Sagittula stellata E-37: one gene and its partners. The protein of the gene in region 1 binds, or shares a complex with, the protein of each later gene. Links are inferred from orthologs where the notes say so. Each region holds a gene or a part of one and is shown in the gene's direction. Other genes may lie near its edges. The genes, in order: dnaN, ABFK29_RS00495 and ABFK29_RS08510.

Evidence for each region.
Region 2: the proteins of dnaN (region 1) and ABFK29_RS00495 are in contact, whole or in part, in a solved structure (PDB 1OK7), measured with the Escherichia coli proteins. The link is inferred for Sagittula stellata E-37 from one-to-one orthologs.
Region 3: the proteins of dnaN (region 1) and ABFK29_RS08510 are in contact, whole or in part, in a cryo-EM structure (PDB 8GIZ), measured with the Escherichia coli proteins. The link is inferred for Sagittula stellata E-37 from one-to-one orthologs.

The regions. Positions count from the first base shown.
Region 1 is NZ_CP155729.1:357,201-364,926, forward strand. What follows is about bases 1-2,915. They hold dnaN (DNA polymerase III subunit beta), read left to right. Parts: upstream 1-856; coding sequence 857-1,975; downstream 1,976-2,915. Other genes in these bases: dnaA (chromosomal replication initiator protein DnaA), read left to right, coding at 1-684; recF (DNA replication/repair protein RecF), read left to right, coding at 2,058-2,915. Also shown: more of recF, read left to right, coding at 2,916-3,152; gyrB (DNA topoisomerase (ATP-hydrolyzing) subunit B), read left to right, coding at 3,238-5,655; ABFK29_RS01805 (FAD-binding oxidoreductase), read right to left, coding at 6,533-7,726. UniProt on the Escherichia coli protein: Confers DNA tethering and processivity to DNA polymerases and other proteins. Acts as a clamp, forming a ring around DNA (a reaction catalyzed by the clamp-loading complex) which diffuses in an ATP-independent manner freely and bidirectionally along dsDNA.
Region 2 is NZ_CP155729.1:90,757-98,389, forward strand. Bases 3,068-5,889 are described here. They hold ABFK29_RS00495 (DNA polymerase IV), read left to right. Parts: upstream 3,068-3,762; coding sequence 3,763-5,016; downstream 5,017-5,889. Other genes in these bases: ABFK29_RS00490 (SPFH domain-containing protein), read right to left, coding at 3,068-3,667; ABFK29_RS00500 (DUF3775 domain-containing protein), read right to left, coding at 5,032-5,361; ABFK29_RS00505 (SDR family NAD(P)-dependent oxidoreductase), read right to left, coding at 5,428-5,889. Outside these bases: ATP-dependent chaperone ClpB, read right to left, coding at 1-50; pyrF (orotidine-5'-phosphate decarboxylase), read left to right, coding at 347-1,102; ABFK29_RS00475 (hypothetical protein), read left to right, coding at 1,483-1,761; ABFK29_RS00480 (NUDIX hydrolase), read right to left, coding at 2,084-2,515; ABFK29_RS00485 (NfeD family protein), read right to left, coding at 2,508-2,774; more of ABFK29_RS00490, read right to left, coding at 2,771-3,067; more of ABFK29_RS00505, read right to left, coding at 5,890-6,159; ABFK29_RS00510 (DUF3833 family protein), read right to left, coding at 6,156-6,719; ABFK29_RS00515 (DUF1365 domain-containing protein), read right to left, coding at 6,719-7,492; ABFK29_RS00520 (NAD(P)/FAD-dependent oxidoreductase), read right to left, coding at 7,489-7,633. UniProt on the Escherichia coli protein: Poorly processive, error-prone DNA polymerase involved in translesion repair and untargeted mutagenesis. Copies undamaged DNA at stalled replication forks, which arise in vivo from mismatched or misaligned primer ends.
Region 3 is NZ_CP155729.1:1,770,796-1,778,405, reverse strand. What follows is about bases 2,452-5,250. They hold ABFK29_RS08510 (DNA polymerase III subunit delta'), read left to right. Parts: upstream 2,452-3,191; coding sequence 3,192-4,310; downstream 4,311-5,250. Other genes in these bases: ABFK29_RS08505 (Mrp/NBP35 family ATP-binding protein), read right to left, coding at 4,613-5,250; tmk (dTMP kinase), read left to right, coding at 2,503-3,141; ABFK29_RS08520 (D-alanyl-D-alanine carboxypeptidase family protein), read left to right, coding at 2,452-2,506. Outside these bases: ABFK29_RS08525 (SPOR domain-containing protein), read left to right, coding at 163-1,056; more of ABFK29_RS08520, read left to right, coding at 1,325-2,451; more of ABFK29_RS08505, read right to left, coding at 5,251-5,677; ABFK29_RS08500 (DUF1127 domain-containing protein), read left to right, coding at 5,901-6,116; ABFK29_RS08495 (valine--tRNA ligase), read left to right, coding at 6,785-7,610. UniProt on the Escherichia coli protein: Part of the beta sliding clamp loading complex, which hydrolyzes ATP to load the beta clamp onto primed DNA to form the DNA replication pre-initiation complex.

The DNA.
Region 1 (7,726 bases):
ACGCAGGAAGAGTTCTTCCACACGTTCAACGCGCTGGTCGATCAGAACAAGCAGATCATCATCTCCGCCGACCGTGCCCCGGACGAAATCAAGGACCTGGAGAACCGCATCCGTTCCCGCCTTCAGTCCGGTCTGGTCGTCGACTTGCACCCGACCGACTACGAGCTTCGCCTCGGCATCCTGCAGTCGAAAGTCGAGGTTTATCGCGGTATGCACCCGGGCTTGCAGATCGACGATGGCGTTCTGGAATTCCTCGCGCATCGCATCTCGACCAACGTGCGGGTGCTTGAAGGCGCGCTGACCCGTCTGTTCGCCTTCGCCTCGCTGGTCGGCAAGCCGATCAACATGGACCTGGTGCAGGATAGCCTCGCCGACGTGCTGCGCGCCTCCGAGCGGAAGATTTCCATAGACGAGATCCAGCGCAAGGTGGCCGAGCACTACAACATCCGTCTGTCGGACATGATCGGGCCGAAGCGGGTCCGCAACTTTGCCCGCCCGCGGCAGGTGGCGATGTACCTGTGCAAGCAGCTTACGTCGCGGTCGCTTCCGGAGATCGGGCGGCGGTTCGGCGGGCGCGACCACACCACCGTGATGCACGGCGTGCGGCGGATCGAGGAACTGCGCCAGCAGGATGGCCAGATCGACGAAGACGTGGAGATGCTGCGCCGCGCTCTCGAAGCGTGATCCGGGGCATCCTGAGTCTGCCTCACAACACTTGGAGCCGTGGCATGCCGTTTCGGGGCGGCGTGCCTTGACGACCCCGGAATTCCAACAGACAAATGGCGAAAACCGGCTTGGAGCGGGGTCCGCTCCGCGCTAACGTGCGCGTCCGGACTGGCGGAGAGGGTGTAGTGCGATGAAGATCAGCATGGAACGGGCGACGCTGTTGCGCGCGGTCGCGCAGGCGCAATCGGTCGTGGAGCGGCGCAACACGATCCCGATCCTGGCTAACGTCCTGATCGAAGCGGAAGGCGAAACGGTCACGTTCCGCGCCACGGATCTCGACATCGAGGTGCTTGACAAGGCCGAAGCACAGGTCGAGAAGCCAGGCGGCACAACAGTGTCCGCCGTCACCCTGCACGAAATCGTTCGCAAGCTGCCAGACGGCGCGCTTGTCGTCCTCGCCGAAGAGCCGGGCACAGGTCGCCTGACCGTCTCGGCGGGCCGCTCGAACTTCAATCTCGCGACCCTGCCGAAAGAGGATTTCCCGGTCATGGCGTCGTCCGAATACGGGTCGAACTTCACCGCCAAGGCCGAAGTCCTTCGGCGCCTGTTCGACAAGTCGAAGTTCGCGATTTCGACCGAGGAAACGCGTTACTACCTGAACGGCGTGTACATGCACGTGGCCGACGGCGATGGCGGGCAGGCCCTGCGCTGCGTGGCGACCGACGGTCACAGGCTGGCCCGCATCGACGCGCCGCTGCCGGACGGGGCGGCGGACATGCCCGGCGTCATCGTGCCGCGCAAGACCGTGGGCGAAATGCGCAAGCTTCTGGATGAGGACGATATGGACATCGCCGTTTCGGTGTCCGAGACCAAGGTCCGTTTCGCGACGCCCGATATCACGCTGACCTCGAAGGTCATCGACGGCACGTTCCCCGACTACACGCGTGTCATTCCGCAGGGCAACACCCGCAAGCTGGAAGTCGATGCGTCCGAGTTCGCCAAGGCGGTCGACCGAGTGGCCACCGTCTCGTCTGAGCGATCGCGCGCCGTCAAGCTGCAGCTTGACGAGGATCGGCTCGTTCTGTCGGTCAACGCCCCCGACAGCGGCGCAGCAGAGGAAGAGCTGGCGGTTGCCTATGGCGACGAGCGGCTGGAGATCGGCTTTAACGCGAAATACCTGCTGGAGATCGCTAGTCAGGTGGATCGCGAGAACGCGGTATTCATGTTCAACTCGTCCGGCGACCCGACTCTGATGCGGGAAGGCAACGACACCAGCGCTGTCTACGTGGTTATGCCGATGCGCGTGTGACCCGGAGAGCGCAGGTTTTTCACCGAGAACTCGCGACCTCTGCCGGGAGCATCGCCACCGTGGCGCAGTCTGGGGCGCATCCGTGTACCTGTCGCACCTGACGCTGTCGCATTTCCGGTCGCACAAGCGAGTGGCAATCGACGTCGACCTGCGCCCTGTTGCGATTTGGGGGCCGAACGGCTCCGGCAAGACGAACCTTATCGAGGCGGTCTCTCTTTTCTCGCCCGGGCGGGGACTGCGCCGCGCGTCGGCGCAGGACATGGCGCGCCGACCGGAATCGCTGGGCTGGAAGATCACCGGCGCGCTGGAAGGCCCGCAGGGCGCCCACGAAATCGCATTCACCTCGGAAGGCGGCGGCGCGCGCGCCGTTCGCATAGATGACAAGCCAGCCAGCCAGGTTGCACTCGGCCGGATCGCCCGTGCCGTCTGGCTGATTCCGGCGATGGATCGGCTGTGGATCGAAGGGGCAGAAGGGCGGAGGCGGTTCCTCGACCGGATCGCCCTGTCATTCTTTCCCGATCACGCGCAGGCCGCGCTCGACTACGAAAAGGCGATGCGAGAGCGTAACCGGCTCCTGAAGGACATGGTGCGCGACCCACATTGGTACACAGCTCTGGAACGCCAGATGGCCGAGGCGGGTGCCGCCCTGCACGTCAACCGGCTGGCGGCCCTCGACCGGATCGCAGAGGCGCAGGACGGCGCGGAAACGCGGTTTCCGGCTGCGACTCTCGACCTGGTGCATGGCGACGGCGAGATGCCTGGGTCCGCCGCCGAACTGCGCATCGCGCTGGAGGAGAGCCGCAAACGCGACCTCGCTGCGGGGCGTACACTGGTCGGCCCCCACCGCGCCGACCTGATCGGCACTTTTGCCGAGAAGGGTGTACTTGCTGCGGACTGTTCAACAGGCGAGCAAAAGGCGCTGCTGATCTCGCTCATCCTGTCGAACGCCCGGGCACTGGCAGCGGACGAAGGGCATCCGCCGATCCTGCTGCTGGACGAAGTCGCCGCACATCTCGACGCGGGCCGCCGCGCCGCCCTGTTCGACGAGATTTGCGCCCTTGGCGCGCAGGCGTGGATGACCGGGACGGGACCGGAACTTTTCGCGGAACTGGGCGACAGGGCGCAGGCGTTAGAGGTCTCTGACGGACCCTCCGGATCCGTAGTTTCAAAACCCTGAACTTTATACCAAATCTTGTGTCTGAGACGTGACAATCCCGGCCCCGGAGTCTATAAATCGGGGCAAAATAACAAGGGAAATGGGCATGTCCGACCAGCCGAGCGAAGCATACGAATACGGCGCCGATTCCATCAAGGTTCTCAAGGGCTTGGAAGCGGTCCGCAAGCGTCCCGGCATGTACATCGGCGACACGGATGACGGTTCGGGTCTGCACCACATGGTTTACGAGGTCGTGGACAACGGCATCGACGAGGCTTTGGCCAAACACGCGGACTACGTTCACGTGAAGATCCACGCGGATTCCAGTGTGTCCGTGCGCGACAACGGGCGCGGTATTCCCACCGATATCCACGCCGAAGAAGGCGTCTCTGCCGCCGAAGTCATCATGACCCAGCTGCACGCGGGCGGTAAGTTCGATCAGAACTCCTACAAGGTGTCGGGCGGTCTGCACGGCGTGGGCGTCTCGGTCGTGAACGCGCTTTCGGTCTGGCTGGAGCTGCGCATCTGGCGCAACGGCAAGGAACACTACGCCAAGTTCGAGCATGGCGAGACCTCGGAACACCTGCGCGTCGTAGGCGATGCCGAGGGCGAGCAGGGGACAGAGGTGCGTTTCCTTGCGTCCACGGACACCTTCTCCAACCTCGACTACGATTTCCACACGCTGGAAAAGCGCCTGCGCGAACTGGCGTTCCTGAACTCCGGCGTGCGGATCATCCTCGATGACGATCGTCCCGCGGAACCGCTGCACATCGAGTTGCACTACGAGGGCGGGGTGCGTGAATTCGTCAAGTATCTCGACCGGTCGAAGCAGGCCGTCATGCCGGACCCGATTTACATGGAGGGCGAGAAGGACGGCATCGGTGTCGAAGTGGCGATGTGGTGGAACGACAGCTACCACGAGAACGTCCTGCCCTTTACAAACAACATCCCGCAGCGCGACGGCGGCACGCACTTGGCCGGCTTCCGGGGCGCGCTGACCCGTCAGTTGCAGAAATACGCGCAGGAAAGCGGAATTGCGAAGCGGGAGAAGATCAACTTCACCGGCGATGACGCCCGCGAAGGGCTGACCGCTGTCCTGTCCGTGAAGGTGCCCGATCCAAAGTTCTCCAGCCAAACCAAGGACAAGCTGGTGTCGTCGGAGGTTCGCCCGGCGGTGGAATCCCTGATGAACGAGAAACTGGGCGAGTGGTTCGAGGAGAATCCGAACGAAGCCAAGCAGATCACCGGCAAGATCATCGAGGCCGCCATGGCCCGTGAAGCTGCCCGCAAGGCGCGGGAACTGACCCGCCGCAAGACGGCGATGGACGTCTCGTTCAATGCCGCCAAGCTGAAGGATTGTTCGGAGAAGGACGCCTCAAAGACCGAACTCTTTCTGGTCGAGGGTGACTCCGCCGGCGGCTCTGCCCAGACAGGGCGAGATCGGCGGACGCAAGCCATCCTGCCCCTGCGCGGCAAGATCCTGAACGTGGAACGTGCCCGGTTCGACCGGATGCTCGGCAGCCAGGAAATCGGCAACCTTGTGATGGCGCTTGGAACCGGGATCGGCCGGGACGAATTCAACATCTCCAAGCTGCGCTACCACAAGATCATCATCATGACCGACGCGGACGTGGACGGTGCCCACATCCGCACGCTTCTGCTTACGTTCTTCTATCGCCAGATGCCGGAACTCATCGAAGGGGGGTATCTCTACATCGCGCAGCCGCCGCTTTACAAAGTCGCGCGCGGAAAGTCGGAGGTCTACCTGAAGGACCAAACCGCGCTTGAGGACTACCTCATCCAGCAAGGCATCGAGAACGCACAGCTTTTTCAGGGCAACGGCGAAGTGATCGTCGGTCAGGATCTCGTGCGCGTGGTGGAGGAAGCCCGCCAGTTGAAGCGTGTCCTTGACGCTTTCCCGACGCACTACCCGCGACACATCCTCGAACAGGCTGCCATTGCCGGGGCATTCGTGCCGGGTGCGGTGGATTCCGACCTGCAGGGCGTGGCCGACAAGGTGGCCGCACGTCTCGACCTTGTGGCCCTCGAGTATGAGCGCGGCTGGATCGGCCGGATCACGCAGGACAAAGGGGTCCGTCTCGCCCGTATCCTGCGCGGCGTCGAGGAGGTGCGGACACTCGACGGCCCGATGCTGCGCTCCGGCGAAGCGCGGCGGACCGGCACCCTGACCGAGAGCCTGCAAGCCGTCTACGGAAGCCCTGCGACGCTTGAGCGCAAGGACCGCAGACAGCTGATCCATGGCCCGCTCGAACTTCTCAAGGCGATCTTGGAAGAGGGCGAAAAGGGACTGTCGCTGCAACGGTACAAGGGACTGGGCGAAATGAACCCCGATCAGTTGTGGGAAACCACGCTGGACCCGAACGCCAGAACGCTGCTGCAGGTCACGATCGACGACATGACTGAAGCTGACGATCTGTTCACCAAGTTGATGGGCGACGTGGTAGAACCGCGCCGCGACTTCATCCAGCAGAACGCGCTGTCAGTGGAGAATCTGGACTTCTGAGCGGGTGTAGGCGCGCGCGTAGTTTTTGCGGTGTGCATAGTTTTTCGCGTGACCGGGTCGGAGCGTGACAGCGTTTCCTATGTCTTTCAGATGGTTATTTTGAAATCTTGGCCGTTGCGATTTTTTGGACTGCTTCGCGCAGGCGCGTAGGACAGCGTCTGCAAAACGAAAGAGCTTTGCCTTTCTGCCTCGGTTGATGTGTATTGAACATCAACCGAGGCAGCGGCCTACTTCTCAGCAGGATGAACTTGAGCTTCGGCTCAGCGTTAAAAACCGGCTTGGCGACCGCAGGGAGCGCACGTAACCCTCAATTGCGGCCGCGGTCTTGATTTGACTGGATTTTATGTGCCTCATTCCCGAGTTCGCGAAAGAGGTGCCTGATGCCAGACTTGGACCCCAATATTGCGTTTCTGATCGCCATCCTAATAGTCCTGATCGTATTCCCTGCCTTTGGGCGAACGATCTGACTGCAAGAAACTGCCCTACGCGGTCATCCAGTGCGATCGACAGCGCTTCACCACAGCTCCACCGAAGCCACTATTCGCTGCGTTTGCGAACCCGGTCGAGGGCGGAAGGTCCCGAACGCGGGACCAAGCCGCCGCTAGCTTCGAATGCGCGATTTCATTGCGGCTGCGAAGGCCCATGGGTCGCCAGTGGGGGCCGTGCTGTTGCAGCAGCCAATGTGGTAGCCTTCGCATTGCCTCAAAGCGGACCCACATTTTCAAGGAAGATAAAGGAAATCGTTTACCGGCTACTTCGATCCGACTTAGGCCACAAGATCACCTCCCACCCTCGCGGTGGCGTAGTCCGTCGCGAGGACCTGATATGCTGCCTGCACGCCATCTGTCGCGCCATATGTGTGGCGGCTATCTCGTCTTCAGATCTCCGTATCCCGAAACAGAACGGATGGGTTGAGGATGCCAAGCGGGTCCATTTGAGTCTTGAGGCCGCGCATGAGCGCAAGTTCCTCCGGCGTGCGGCAATGGCCCAACCAGCGTGCCTTGATCCGGCCGACCCCATGCTCCGCGGTGACCGCCCCCTGCCAATCCCGCAGCAAGCCATAGATCGCGGCCTCGATCCGCTCTTCCGCTGCGGCACTGCCGTCATGCGCCACGAGCAGATGGACGTTGCCGTCCCCGACGTGCCCCACTTTTAACACTCCGACAGCCTCGGGCAGCTCGGCAAGAACCGAATCGGCGGCGTCACAGAAGTTGCCCAGGGCCGACGGCGACACGCCGATGTCAAAGTTGATGTGGTGCCCGAAGTCGTCATCGACTTCTCCAACTGCTTCGCGCACGGACCAAAGCGCGCGCATCTCTGCCAGGGACTTGGCCAGCACACCGTCCTCGAACACACCTCGCTCGAAAAGGTCCGCGAAGAACGCTTCAAGCTCCTCCTCGGTCTGCGTCGAGGCCGCTTCGATCTCCACCAGCAGATAGAACCCGTGCTGCCCCGCCAACGGCGCAGTTGCCAGGGCGGTCTGGTGGCAGACGAAGTTCCAGTAATCGGGCCACATTCCCTCGAAGGCCCTGATCCGCGAGCCGAACCGCTGGCGCGCCGCGGTGAGGCACACCAGCGCGGAGGCGTGGTCCGGCAGCGCAAAGAGCGCCAAGGCGCTTTGCGGAACGTGGCGGCGCAGTTGCAGTACAGCCTTGGTGACTACGCCAAGCGTGCCCTCGGAGCCGATGAAGAGCTGTTTAAGGTCGAAACCGGAGTTATCCTTGACCGTCTTTCCGAGCCGGGACACCACAGACCCGTCCGCCAGAACCGCCTCGAGCCCCAGAACGTTGGGCCGCGTCATGCCGTGCTGCAAAACGCGAATACCGCCCGCGTTGGTCGCAATGGTGCCGCCAATGGTGGCCGTGCCGCGTGCCCCGATGTCGACCGGATAGTCGAGGTCGGCAGCCCGCGCCGCCTCCTGCACCGCTTCAAGCGGGGTGCCGGCCCAAGCCGTGAGGGTCATCGCCTCGCGGTCGACCTCGACGACGCCCGACATGCGCTCGGTCGACAGAACGACCGCATCCTGCGGGCTGCAGGCCCCGCCCGAAAGTCCGGTGCGCCCGCCCTGCGG
Region 2 (7,633 bases), 260 kb from region 1 along the record:
GCGGCCTGAACGAAACCGCGCGCACGTTCCGTGAACTTGTCCAAGTTCATCTTACTCTCCTTTGCACAAGCACCCCTATGCGACCGCGCCTGCACAAGGCAGCGCCCGGCCTCTTGGGCCTCGCATGATAAATGGGCCTGTTTGCGCTCCCCTTCAAGACATTCGTTGCAAAAATGCAACGCGACTGGCGGGCCCGGCTCAGTCAGGTCCTCCACCCGCCCGGACAGGTTCCGGCAACCGGGACAGATGGTGCGCGCGCCACGGCCCGACCACTGCGTGACAGGTCCCCCGCGCTTGACGCGACACGTCCGGGCGGTCACATGAGAAAAACATCAGGAGCCCAGCCATGACCCTTGCCCGCGCCACCGAACAGAATGCCTCAAATGCCGCCGATGACCGGCTGATCGTGGCGCTGGACGTCCCGAACGTGCTGGAGGGCATCGACCTCGTGCAAAAGCTGGGGGACACGGTGTCCTTCTACAAGATCGGGCTGGGTATGCTGACCGGCGGCGGGCTGGCGCTGGCGAACGAACTGAAGGCCGAACACGGCAAGCGCATCTTCCTCGACATGAAGCTGTTCGACATCGGCGCCACCATCGAAGCGGCGGTGCGGGGCATCGCGCAGTTCGACCTCGACTTCCTCACCGTGCACGGCGACCCCTACGTGGTCCGCGCCGCAAAGCAGGGCGCTGCCGGGTCCGACCTGAAGATCCTCGCCGTGACCGTTCTGACATCGCTGGACCGCGACGACCTCGACTCGGCGCTCATCAAGGATGGCATGATCCCCGACCTCGTGACCGAGCGGGCGGGACGCGCCTTCGAGGCCGGAGCGGACGGGGTGATCTGTTCGCCGAACGAGGCGGCGCAGATCCGCGCCCTGCCGGAGGCCGACGGGCGCCTGATCGTGACCCCCGGTGTGCGCCCCTTCGGTGCCGACGTCGGCGACCAGAAACGCATCGCCACGCCGGCGCAGGCGATTCGCGATGGCGCGGACCACATCGTCGTCGGACGCCCCGTGCATCGCGCCGCATCGCCCAGACAGGCGGCAGAGGACATCGTGGCAGAGCTGCGCTCCCCTCAGGCGCAGCGCGCGAACACCTGAACGTTTCAATCACGCCCTGAAACATGTGAGCCGTCTAAATCCAGCAGGATTCAGGCGGCTCTATCGCTATATCTGGTCGATTTTGGAACCGTGTCGGCGGGCTTTGCGTTTTTTACCTGTTGGAAGTGCAGAAATGCCGATCTGGCGGAGGCAAACGTGGGCAACGTTCGAAATAATTTGACACGTGGTCGTGATGCAACGCTTGCCGCAAGGACAACTATGGGCGAAAAGGCGCCTAGAGCTGCGCTGTATTCCGCTTGCACATTGGAGTCACAGGGAAATTCCTTACCTGACTCTGTGATGAAACTTATCCACAAGTTCTTACGTTATGTGTATACCGGGGCCAAAAATGAGGTCCGTCACAAAAAAGGGTTGAGGTTATGAGCGATATGACACCCCGAATTCACGACGTCCGTTACAACGCCGCCGAACAGTGCTTCGAGGCTCTTGTGACCCTTCACACGCCCGGTGGACGGGTGCGCGTGGCCAGCACGTTCTCCGCGCCGATGACCACCGATTTCGAGGCCGCCTCGCGTGGGTTGCTGAACACCGCGCTGATGGCGTTGGGCGACCGCGCCGCGCTGAAATCGCGCGAACTGCGCACGCCGATCGTTCCGCCGCGCACCGCCGTGGCGTCGCACATGCCACACGCCGCCTGAGAGTTTTCGTCGTGCTGTCGATGGTATCCGGCACGACACCTTCTGCCTGCCGCTCATACGCCTGTATGAGCCTGCCTGACCGACCCCCTTCTGTCCCTCGGGGCGCGGTCTGACTGCCGGGGCGCCGCACGCTGCCTTTCGCGGCCCCCGGCTTTTTCTCCCCAAGCGGGAGACCCATTTTCGCCGCGCCTGCCCGTCATGGCCTTCCCGTCATGGCACTGCGTGGCACGATCTGCCTGAAGCCCATGCGCCTGTATGGGCCTGCCTTCCGGGATCTCTACTGTCCCCTGAGACCCGGACAAACTTCCGGGACGTGTCAGTTTCAGACACGTCCCGGTTTTTTTTGACCCGAGTGCAGATAGTTGGCGAGGATGCCGCGGAAGGGCCAGACAGCATCCGGAGCATTGACGAAATCCATCGGTGCGATGGCCGCCCACTCCAGCCCTTCGCCGCCAAAGCGGACCTCATCCACCAGACTTGCCGGGCCATGCGCCGCGAAGAACCAGCTTTGCCGCCCGTCGACCTCGCGCAGGTGCACCCAGCGGAGCAGGCCGGGGTCCAGCGCCAGCCCCAGCTCCTCACGCGTCTCTCGCAGGACGCAGGCTATGGGGTCTTCGCCGCCTTCCGCCAGACCGCCGGGGAAATCCAGCATCCCCGGCCACGACAGGCCCGGCGCGAAGTCGCGGCGCAGGACCAGCAATTCGTCGCCGGCGAACAGCATCACCTTGGCGCCGACGAAGCGGCGGCTATTCATTGATGTCCGTTGTCCAGATCTTCACCTGGCCCTTCCGCTCGCCGACGAGTTTGCGGATCACCAGCCACGCCACCAGTGAGGCGACGGCCCAGATCAGCAGCGTCACCGGCAGGGAGCCTAGCCCCGTCACCAGAAGCAGCAGCCCGACCACGAAGGCCCCGACCGCCAGCCCGAGGGCGATGAAGCCGGGCGCCAGCACCTCGACGATCAAAAGGACGATCCCGCCCGCGATCCAGAGCCACCAGGTGTCCCAGCTCACGACTTGCCTCCCTTGAATAGCTTGAATGCATCTCCGAAGGCCTCGATCGCGCTCGACGGCAGGACGACGGTCTGCGTGCCGCCCTTCTCGGCGATGCGGCGCAGGGCGTCGACCTGTTTCAGCGCGACCTCGTATTGCGCGGCCTCGACGCCGTTTTCGCGGATGACCTTGGCGACGACCTCGTTGGCGTAGGCCTCCGCATCGGCGGTGATCCGGCGTGCCTCGGCCTCCTGCTTGGCGGCGTAAAGCTGGGCGTCGGCGGCCAGTTCGACCGCGCGGCGCTTGCCCTCCGCCTCTGTCACCTGTGCGCGACGGGCGCGTTCCGCGTTGAGCTGCTGGAGCATCGCATCGCGAGTCGCCTGGTCGAGGTTCACGTCGAGGATTTCAGCGCGCGTCACCTCGATCCCCCAGTTGTCGACCGCGTCCTCGACCAGCATCTTGATCTCGGAAATCAGGCGCGAGCGGTTCGACTGCACTTCGTCCAGTTCCATCTTGCCGATCTCGGCGCGGACGATGCCCGCCACGGTGGTGGCTATGGCCGCGTCCACGTCACGGATCCGGTAGACTGTCTTTTCCGGCTCAAGAATGCGGTAGAAGACGGAGGTTTCCACCTCGACCAGCACGTTGTCCATGGTGATCGCGTCCTGCGACGCGGTGGGCAACTGGCGTTCGAGGATCGAGATCTTGTGCCGGACCTTGTCGAGGAACGGGATGATGAAGTTGATCCCCGGCCCCAGAACCGCGCGCAGCCGGCCAAAGCGTTCGACCACGTGCTTTTCGGACTGCGGCACGATCCGCACACCAAGGAAGATGCAAAGCAGGATGAAGACCGCCAGAAGCAGGAAAACGATGTTCCCGCCGAGGAATTCGGCGATCAGCGACTCAATGGGCATCGAAGGACCTTTCTCGGAAATAATCTTGGACTTATGTAAGCATGACCGGAGATTTGCGCCAGATTATCCGGTGACCCGGCAAGGATAACCCGACCATGCCCGCGCTGTGCCGCGACTGCCTGACCCTCTTTGACAGCGGACCGCGCTGCCCCGCCTGCGAGCGGCCGCGCGTGATCGCGCATCCGGAGCTGGCCGACCTGAGCATCGCCCACATGGACTGCGACGCCTTCTATGCCTCGGTCGAAAAGCGCGACAACCCGGAGCTGGCCGACAAGCCGGTGATCATCGGCGGCGGGCGGCGCGGGGTGGTGTCGACCGCCTGTTACGTGGCGCGCATCCGTGGGGTGCGGTCGGCCATGCCGATGTTCAAGGCGCTGCAACTGTGCCCCGACGCCGTCATCATCAAGCCCCGGATGGAGGTCTATGTTGGCGTGTCGCGCCAGATCCGCGCCATGATGGAGGAGCTGACCCCCGCCATCGAGCCGCTGTCGCTGGACGAGGCCTTCATGGACCTGTCCGGCACCAGCCGGCTGCACGGCGCGCCGCCCGCCGTCATGCTGGCCCGGCTGGTCAAGCGGATGCAGGCGGAACTGGGGGTGACCGGCTCCATCGGGCTGTCGCACAACAAGTTCCTGGCCAAGATCGCCTCCGACCTCGACAAGCCGCGCGGCTTCGCGGTGATCGGCAAGGCGGAGACTCAGGCGTTCCTCAGGCCGAAACCGGTGCGCATGTTGTGGGGTGTGGGTCAGGCCGGGCAGGAGAGCCTCGACCGGGCGGGCATCCGCACGTTCGAAGACCTGCTTCGCTGGGAGCGCCGCGACCTTGAGGCGCGGTTCGGGTCGATGGGCACCCGGCTGTGGCATCTGGCGCGAGGGGAGGATCACCGGCGGGTCAACCGCAATTCCCCGGTGAAGTCGATCTCGAACGAGACGACCTTCAACGAGGACACCGCCGATGCGGACATCCTCGACGGGCATCTGTGGCGGCTGTCGGAAAAGACCACCGACCGGGCAAAGGCGAAGGGCATGGCGGGCCGGACGGTCACGCTGAAGCTGAGGCGCACGAATTTCAGCATCCTGACCCGGCGGATGACCTTGCCGGATGCGACGCAGATGGCTGACCGGCTCTACCGGGCGTCGCGCGCCCTGTTCGACCAGGTGAAGGAGCCGGGGCCGTGGCGGCTGATCGGCGTGGGCCTGTCGGACCTCGTCCCCGAGGCGCAGGCGGATCGTGCGGGCGATCTGCTCGACCCGCAGGCCGGGGTGCGGGCGAAGGCCGAGCGGGCCGCCGACGAGATCCGCGCCCGTTTCGGCAACGAGGCGATCCTCAAGGGGCGGGCGCTCAGATGAAGGCGGGTTGCCGGGTCAGGACCCGCGCCGCAGCAGGTCGTCCTCTTCCTCGGTGACGCTGTATCCCAGCGCGTCCAGCCCCGCCTCAAGGTTGTCGGCCAAGTGCGGCGTGCCTATCAGGTAGTCCGACGTGGGGGCCGTCGCCTCTGCCAGCGCGGTGCGGTAGGCCTCGTCGTATTCCTCCGCATCGAAGGACCCGCGCCCGATCCACATGATCGCGGTCAGCGCGGCGGCTTCCTCTTCGTCCATCCGGTCGATCAGGCCGCGCAGCTCGCCCTCGCCCCGTTCGATTTCGCGCGCCATGAGAATCACGGCCGCCACCTGTCTTGTGCTGATCTGGTCCAAGGCGGTCTTCCTTCATTGTCTTGTCCGGGTGGACCGTGCACCGAAAAGGAGTACGCCACCTTGATCTTAAGCAAACAGGCGGAAGTACAGCCAATCCGGCAATAGCTGGCTGCCGCGGAACAACAGGCTGAACATGCGGGGAAACGCGCGCTGGAAGCTGTTGCCGCTCATGTGCCTGAAAACGATGTCCGCCGCCTCTTCCGGCTCCATGATGAAGGGCATCTTGAAGTCGTTCTTGTCGGTGAGCTGCGTGCGGATGTAGCCCGGGTTCACAAGCTGCACGTCGACGCCGGTGCCCTTGAGGTCGGCATAGAGCGATTCCGCCAGCGCCATGACGCCCGACTTGGTGGAGACATAGGCCGCGGCCCCCGGCAGGCCACGATACCCCGAGAGCGACCCGGTCAGGACGATATGCCCCGACCCGCGCGCCACGAAGCGCGGCACCACCACGCCCACAAGACGCATGGCGCCGCCGAAGTTGACGTCGGCCATGAGGTTGGCGTGCTCTGCCTCCCATTCCTTGCCGCCGAAGGGCCAGTAGACCGCCGCAAGCTGCACAACCCCGTCGAACGTGCCGATCTTCTGCGCGGCCTCTTCCAGCGCGGCGGCGTCGGTGACATCCACCGGCACCACCTCGGCCTTGCCGGGCAGCTTGTCGGCCAGCGCGCGCAGCTTGTCCTCCGAGCGGGCCGAGAGGATCAGCTCGGCGCCGGCCTCGCTCAGCTTGCGGGCCAGCGCGGCGCCCAGCCCTTCGCTTGCGCCCACGATCCAGTAGCGTTTGCCGTTCCAGTCTCTCACACAACCTCCTTGCGGCGCATGACCGCCACGAGTTCCGCAACCTTCAGGCCCAACTTCCGAAACTGCGAACGGTTCACGATGGTGCCGTCGGGCGTGAGGTACATCCAGTCGGTGGCGTTCAGCACGATGCCGCCCTTGTCCTCGGGCAGCCGAAGCCGGTAGCGCATCTGGACGGACGGGCCGCTCTGCTGACCGCTGCCCTCTCCCACCACGTCCGCTGCCGTGGCACGGATACGCCCGTCGTTGCCGAGTGTCAGGTGCCAGGCGCGTTCTTCCTCGACGCCGGAGGCATAGAGGTAGCGTTCGTGCAGAACACAGGTGTTGCCCTCCCACGTGGCGACGAAATCGCCCTTGAAGCGTGACGTGACCCGGCCCGTCGGTCCGTAGATCACGCCCTCCGCCTCCAGTGCGCCGTTCAGGTGGCGGCGGATGTCGATCGATTCGCCCGGAGCATCGGCGTAGTCGGCGGGGCGCTGCGCCGGAAAACCCGCCAGCCGGTCACGCAGCCAGACAAGCGCCAGCGCGACACCCGCGCCGGTAAGGAGCCAGACGGCAGCCATCACGCGGCCTCCCTGTCGTTGTGCCGCCCGGTGACCTCGGCCTCCGGCGGTTCGGGGCGATTGCGGTAGCGGGCACCTTTGAGCCGCAGCTTCAGTGCCTGCCAGAAGATCAGCGCCAGAACCCGGCGCGACCCGAACGGACGGCGCAGCAGGGTCCACAGGAGATGCCCGCTGGTGAGCGGCCTGCGCGGACCGACGAGCGTGGCGATCAGACCGCCGCGTTCATGGTCGAGGTCGATCCAGATGCCCACCCGCTCTGCCGTGATGTCGAAGCGGAAGGTGTATCCTCCGGCAATCGGCTGGAAGGGCGAGACGTGAAAGACCTTCTCTGCCACCAGTTCGTCGCCCGGCCCGATGGGGGCGCCGTCGGGCTTGTGGCACAGGTAGGAATGCCGGTCGCCGAAGGTGTTGCTGACCTCTGCGATCACCGCCTTCAGCGCCGCGCCGTCATAGGCAAGCCAGAAGGACACCGGGTTGAACACATGCCCCAGGATGCGCGGCTGGGTCAGCAGCATCAGCGGCCCCTGCGCGGCGATGCCGTAGCGGTCCAGCACTTCGCGCGCCCAGGGCGCACCGCGCCCGTCCTTCGGCGGGCCGCCATGGTCCTTGTCCTGCACGGACGCCAGATTGACCCGGTTGCGGGAAAAGAGCGCGGGGCCCTTCAGCTCGGCCTCTGCGTCGAACAGCACGTAATCGACGGAGTAGCGGAAAGCGTTTTCGACCGCGCCCTTCCGGCCATGCCATGTATGCGCCTGAACCAGATCGACTGTCATGCCACGGCCCCGAGCCTGTTGCCCGCGTGGATCGCCTCGACCACGTCGGCGGCGCTGGCCAGCCCGTCCTCATGGAAGCCGTTGCGCATCCAGGCCCCGCAGAACCATGTGTTCTGCGCGCCGTTGAAGCGGGCCACCTGG
Region 3 (7,610 bases), 1.4 Mb from region 1 along the record:
CGTTACTCTCCAGCGGAACAAGGGACGTCAGAGCCCGATCAGAGGCAGATCAAAGCTGTTGCCGGATAACCGGTGCGGCGCCGCGTAACACGCGGCACAAGAGGCACGAGGCACAAGATGAGCAGTCTTTCTTCCAAAGGCAGAACCCTGCGAGCGTCCGTGATGGTAAGCGCCCTGTTGGTCGTAACCGGATGTTCCGAGGGGCAGATGCCGGGTTTCCTCAAGCCCAAGGGCGATGGCCAGCAGGTGTCGCGCGCCGCATCCGCACCGGGAGGCGCCCTGGCGACCGAGCGGGACGTAGAAGCGCCGGAAATCTTCTCGGCCAAGGAAGCGGGTCTCTGGGACGGACGTCCGTCGCTGGGCGGAGTCTGGGTCGCACACCCCGACGTCGAAGAGCCGGAACGCACGATCATCCGCAACACGGCGAACGGCAAGTTCGTCATCGGCGCATTGTTCCGCAAGGAGCGGTCGTCGCCCGGTCCGCGCATTCAGGTGTCCTCCGACGCGGCCGCGGCCATCGGCATGCTGGCGGGCGCACCGGCCAACCTCGACGTCGTCGCGCTGCGCCGCGAAGAGATGAAGGCACCGGAAGACGCCCAGGCCGACCCCTTGGCGATGGCAGCCGGCGGCGCCCTGCCTTCTGCTCCTGACGTGACCGAAGGCGCACTGGACCCGGTGCTGGACAGCGCCTCGCGCGCGCTCGACACCGCGTCGTCCACGGCTGACGACAGCATCATGCCGGTACAGACGGCGGCACTCGAACCCGCATCGGCCGCGGTTGCGCAACCCGCAGCAGCGCCGAAGCCCCCTGCGGCCTCGAAACTCGCCCGACCGTACCTGCAGATCGGCATCTTCTCGGTCGAGGAGAACGCCAACAACACCGCGACAGCCATGCGTCAGGCAGGCATGCTGCCCACCGTCAAGCCCGGCACGATGAAGAGCAAGCCGTTCTGGCGCGTTGTCGTTGGCCCTGCACAGACCGAGGCGGAGCGCGCGCAGCTCCTGAAAACCATCAAGTCGTCCGGGTTCGAAGACGCCTACGCCGTGTCCGACTGACGATGCGGGCGCCCGGTGCCTCTGTCCGGGCCACGCTGTCGACCGTTCACGAGACGAACCGTGCTGACAGGGCATCCGCGGCCCTTTTTGCCTTCCGTATCATCGTCATGCCCACGCGATCGGCCGGAGCTTGGGCCAACCGGTCGCGGAGACGTGTCCAGCTCTGGCCGGCTTCACAGGCGATCCGCCGCCACCGCCGGGTGACACAGCCAGCCACATGAGCGATAAACATCCCTGAGCAGAATCGAGCATCTACTCCGAGGCCCCCATGCGAAAAACGACACGCCGCCTTCTCGCCGCCGGCACCGCCATTCTTCTGGCCACGCAGGCCGCAGCATTCGACACGAAGGCCACCGCCGCGCACGTGATCGACGTGACCACCGGCACGGTCCTTCTGGCGAAGAACGCCGACGAAGCCGTGCCGCCAGCCTCCATGTCGAAGCTGATGACCTTGTACATCACGTTCGAGGCGATCCGCGACGGGCGCCTCTCGCTCGACGAACGGCTGCCGGTCTCGGAACATGCCATGTCCTACACCGGCTCCACCATGTTCCTGAACACCAAGGACCGGATTCGGGTGGAGGACCTGCTGCGCGGCATCATCGTGCTTTCCGGCAACGACGCCTGCGCCGTCCTGGCCGAGGCGCTGTCCCCCGACGGCACGGAAGCCGGGTTCGCGCGCCTGATGACCCAGCGCGCCCACCAGCTTGGGATGACCAATTCGACGTTCAAGAACGCCTCGGGCTGGCCCGCCGACGGGCATGTCATGTCGATGCGCGACCTGACGCTTCTGGCGCTGCACATCATTCAGGACTTCCCCGAATTCTACCCGATGTTCGGCGAAAAGAAGTTCGAGTTCGACGGTCGTGCGCCTTCCAATGTGAACAATCGTAACCCGCTGTTGTCTCTTAACATCGGGGCCGACGGGCTGAAGACCGGCCATACCCAGGAAGCGGGCTACGGGCTGGTGGGGTCGGCGAAGAACGACCAGCGCCGGATCATCTTTGCCATGACGGGTCTGGCCACCGCCGGCGAACGTGCCGAACAGTCCGAAGCAATCGTGAACTGGGCCTTCCGGCAATTCGCCGAACAGACCATCGTCAAGAAGGACCAGCCGATCACGCAGGCCGAGCTTTGGCTGGGTGCACAGGACCACGTCGACCTCGTCTCCGAAAAGGATATCACCCTCCTCCTGCCGACCATGACAGCGGGCGGCGTCACGGCAGAGGTCGTCTACACCGGTCCGATTCAGGCCCCGGTCAACAAGGGGCAGAGGCTCGCCGAACTCATCATCCAGCCCGAAGGTCTGCCCGAAACCCGTGTCCCGCTCGTGGCTGCGGGCGACGTGCCCGCGGGCGGTTTCATGGATCGGATGCTGACCGTCAGCCAGGTCCTGCTGAAACGGTTTTCAGACACACCCGATACAACCGGGGACGCAGGCGCCTCGTGAACGGCCGCGGTCATAGCGGGCTGTTCCTGTCCTTCGAAGGGATCGACGGCTCCGGCAAATCCACGCAAGCCCGCATGCTGGCGGAACGGCTGTCCGCGGACGGGATGACGGCACTCCTGACCAGAGAACCCGGTGGCTCTCCGGGCGCAGAAGAAATCCGGGCCCTCGTGTTGCAGGGCGATCCGGATCGCTGGTCCCCGGAAACAGAGCTTCTGCTGTTCACCGCCGCGCGCCGCGACCACATGGAGCGGACGATCCGCCCCGCTCTAACTCGTGGCGAGGTCGTGATCTGCGACCGCTTTGCCGATTCCACCCGTCTGTACCAGGGACGCCAGGGGCTGCGCGATACGGTCGACAAGCTGCACAACCTAATGATCGGGATGGAACCGGACCTGACCATCATCCTCGACATGGACCCGGAGGCCGGATTGTCACGGGCGAAAGCCCGCGCCACCGCCGAAGAGAGGTTCGAAGACTTCGGAATCGCGCTTCAGCTCCAGATGCGCGCGGGATTTCTTGCACTGTCCGAGGAGTTTCCTGCACGAATCCGCGTGATCGACGGCAACAGACGGCCGGAATACGTCGCCGCCGACATTCACGCCACGGTTATGGAGGCACTGGATGCCAGACCGTGACGCCTTTGCGGTGACGCACCGCGCGGACCTGCCCCGGGGGCCATTCCGTCATGGCTGACCCTGCAGACCTGCCGGAGCCGGACGCCGTCGAGGGCGCACCCCACCCACGTACCACCCTAAACCTGTTCGGTCAGGCGCAGGCAGAGAAGGATTTCCTGGCCGCCTTCAACTCGCAACGGCTGCACCACGCCTGGTTGCTCAGCGGACCGAGGGGCGTCGGCAAGGCCACCCTCGCCTGGCGCATTGCCCGTTTCCTGCTGGCGACACCTCCACAAGAGGACGACGGGCTCTTCGGCGCGCCACCACCGCCGGCAACGCTCGATATCACTGAAGATCATCCCGTCTCGCGACGCATGCTCGCGCGGTCCGAGCCGGGCCTTTTCCTGCTGAGACGCGGCCCTAACGACAAGGGCGACAAGCTGTCGGATCTGATCCGCGTCGACGAGGTGCGCAAGCTCTTCAACTTCTTCGCTTTGTCCTCTGCCGATGGCGGCAGGCGCGTCGTGATCGTCGACAGTGCGGACGAAATGAACACGCAAGCGGCCAACGCGCTTCTCAAGATGCTGGAAGAGCCGCCTGCGCGTGCCACGTTGCTGCTGATCTCGCACCAGCCCGCCCGGCTGTTGCCGACGATCCGGTCGCGGTGCCGCACGCTCCGCCTCGGCCCGCTCGAGGAGGGCGACATGCGCGCCGCACTCGATCAGGCACGGATCGACATACCCGCGGAAGACACGTTGGCCATGACCATGTTGTCCGAAGGGTCGGTCGGCACGGCGGTGCGTCTTTTCAACCAAGACGGTCTCGCACTGTACCGCCAGATCCTGTCGGTACTGGGCAGCCTGCCCCGTCTCGACCGGCCCGCTATGCTGGCGCTGGCCGAAAGTTGTGCCGGCAAGGGGCGTGAGGACCGCCTGTCTTTGGCGCTCACCCTGACCGACCGGCTGGTGTCGCGTCTGGCAAGAACGGGCGTGACCGGCCACACTCCACCCGAAATCGTGCCGGGAGAGGCGGAGATCCTGCTTCGGCTTGCGCCCGACAAAGCGCGCGGACGCGCCTGGGCGGAGGCAATCCAGACGACAGGCGACAGGGCAAGGCATGCGCGCGCCGTCAACGTCGATCCGGCCATGCTCATTACAGATATGTTTCTGCACCTGCAGCATGCAGCATAAAAACGAGGGTTTCAGAGGGCTGTTTGAACCGCGCCGCAAGGGTGACGCAACGTCATCTTGAAAAAGACGTTAACGATTTGTTAACCTTTGTCATAATGCGAACCGAACGGCTTTGCTCGGGGGAAATCGGGGCGAGTCGGTCGAGTGTTAGTGTGTAAAATGGTTACCAACCGGCCGATTACACCCCCTCAATCGGCCGGATTGTGCAACCCAAAGTTGACACGCGCATCATTTCAACGACATGAACACTTCGTTTGCCCTTCGGACCGGGCCTGCGCAACGCCCCTCCGATACTCTGCCCGTCAGACCAGTCCGCCCCTTATAAAACGGTCCGCAAGCTTGGCGTAGGCCTCCGCCATGAGCCCGTCGCCCAGAGCCACCGGCGTCCCCGCATCGCCCGACACGCGGGTGTCGAGGTCGATGGGCAACTGGGCCAGCAGCGGAAGACTGAGCCGCTCCGCCTCTGCCGCGACTCCGCCGTGACCGAAGATATGACTGTCCTTGCCGCAATGCGGACAGGTGAAGACGGCCATGTTTTCAATGAGACCCAGTACTGGCACCTTCAGCGTGGCGAAGGCATCCAATGCTTTCTTGGCATCGAGCAAGGCCACATCCTGGGGCGTGCTGACCACGATCGCCCCGGCAAGCTGCGACTTCTGCCCCAGTGTAAGCTGCACGTCCCCCGTGCCCGGCGGAAGGTCGATCAGCAGCACATCAAGTGGCCCCCAGGCAACCTGCATCAACATCTGCTGCAGCGCGCCCATCAACATCGGACCCCGCCAGATCACCGCCTTTTCTTCCGGCAACATGGCACCGACCGACATGAGGGTGACGCCATGCGCGTGCAGCGGCTCGATGGTCTTTCCGTCCGGGCTGGCCGGACGTTTGGTGATACCGAACATGCGCGGCTGTGACGGACCGTGGATGTCCGCATCCAGCAACCCGACCTTCTTGCCCGCGCGCGCGAGCGCGACGGCGAGGTTGGACGAAACGGTGGATTTCCCCACACCGCCCTTGCCGGAGCCAATGGCGATGATTGCCTTGACCCCCTCCGGCTTCATCGGCCCGGCCTGCGGCTGCATGTGACCGCCCATCTTGAGCGACGGGGCAGGTTTCGAAGGGCCGTGCGCCGTGAGCGCAACAGAAACAGAAGTCACGCCGGGAATCGCCCGCACCGCCGCCTCCGCGTCCGCCCTGACCGCCTCCATCTGCTTCGCACGTTCCGGAGTGGGCGCCTCGATGACAAAACGCACCGCGCCGCCCTCGACTACAAGCGCCCGGATCATGTCGGCCGAGCCCAAGGTTTCGCCCTCCGAAACCTTTACCCGCGCCAAGATTGATTCGACGTCCGCTTTTTCCAAAGTCATCGCCCGATACCCTTCCTTTTGCCGCTTTCAGTGGCGTTTACCCCGCGTCGCCTCAACCGAAGACCGAAATGCTGCACACCAAGCTTGCTAAATAATAAGCAAAACTCGCATGTTGTATGCACATTCCGCATGGCAGCATTGTCGATGAGGGCGTTGTGCACCCGCAGCATTTGCTCCATCTTTGGATCAACCGAGGCAGCAACGCCAACAGAGGCACGTAATCATGGCACACGCAACCGAATACACGACGCAGCCCCAAAGCGCTTTGACCAGCTTCTCCGGGATCGTCGAAACCATCCGCGCACGCCGCGCACGTCGCAAGGTCTTCAACCAGACTTTCCGTGAGCTGTCGTCGCTCAGCAACCGCGAACTGGCCGATCTGGGCCTTGGCCGCAGCGAAATCCGTCGCGTGGCCTACCAGGCGGCATACGAACTCTGAATTCGGCTAGGGGCACTCCTCCTCCCGCCCCTTCCGTCTTAGGCGGTGCATCCTCTCCTCCTCCCTGGATGCACCGCCACAAGAAACAACGGGCCGACAGGCCCAGAGATGCAAGCCCCCTCTCCTCCTCCCTGGGGTCTTAGCATCAGCGGCGGCGCCTCTCCTCCTCCCTGGCGCCGCCGCGCAACGAACAAAGGCCTTCGGGCCAGACTATGCCTGACCCCTCTCCTCCTCCCTGGGGTTCGAGCATAAGCGGCGGTGCCTCTCCTCCTCCCTGGCACCGTCGCACCCTACAACGGCCTTCGGGCCAGACTATGCCTGACCCCTCTCCTCCTCCCTGGGGTTCGAGCATAAGCGGCGGCACCTCTCCTCCTCCCTGGTGCCGCCGCACTCCATTTCGGATCGAGGCCCCTCTCCTCCTCCCTGGGGCGCTCGTATACTCAGCCCGCGGTGCCCGTCACCGCGGGCTTTTTTCATGCCAGCCGGATCCCGATGTGGTTCTGCGTTGTTTCCCCTCAGGCCCCGGTTCCGCAAGAAACGGGTTCGCCCGGGCGGGCGGGCCGCCTTTCCGAAGGAAACAGGTCCGTCCCGACCGGCGCCAGGACGCCAAAGCCTTCCCCTTCCCGCCGCCATTCGGTAACAGACCCCAAAGAACACGAGGTCCCAACATGCCTTTGGAAAAGACATTCAACGCCGCAGAGGCAGAACCGCGTCTCTCGGCCAAGTGGCTCGACAGCGGAGCCTTCCGCGCCGGCGCCAACAAGTCGCGCGACGAGTCGTTCAGCATCATGCTGCCGCCTCCGAACGTGACCGGCGCTCTGCACGTGGGCCACGCCTTCAACCACACCCTTATGGACATCCTCGTCCGCTGGCACCGGATGCGCGGGTTCGACACCCTCTGGCAACCCGGGCAGGACCACGCGGGCATTGCCACCCAGCTTCAGGTCGAAAAGAAGCTGAAGGCGGAAAAGAACGTCCGCCGCACCGATATGACCCGGGCGGAATTCCTGAACCATGTCTGGGACTGGAAGACGCAGTACGGCGGCACGATCATCGATCAGATGAAGCGCATCGGCGATTCCTGCGACTGGGACCGCAACGCCTTCACCATGTCCGGCGCGCCCGGTGCGCCGGAGGCTGACAGCCGCGGCAACTTCCACGATGCCGTCATCAAGGTCTTCGTCGACATGTACCAGAAGGGCCTGATTTACCGCGGCAAGCGGCTGGTGAACTGGGACCCGCACTTCGAGACCGCCATTTCCGATCTGGAGGTGGAGAACATCGAGACGCCGGGCCACATGTGGCACTTCAAGTACCCGCTCGCGGGCGGGGCGACCTATGTCTACGTCGAGAAGGACGAGGACGGTAACGTCGTCTTCGAGGAAGAGCGCGACTACATTTCCATTGCCACCACCCGGCCCGAGACCATGCTGGGCGATGGTGCCGTCGCGGTGCATCCCTCCGATGAGCGGTACGCCCCCATCGTCGGCCAGT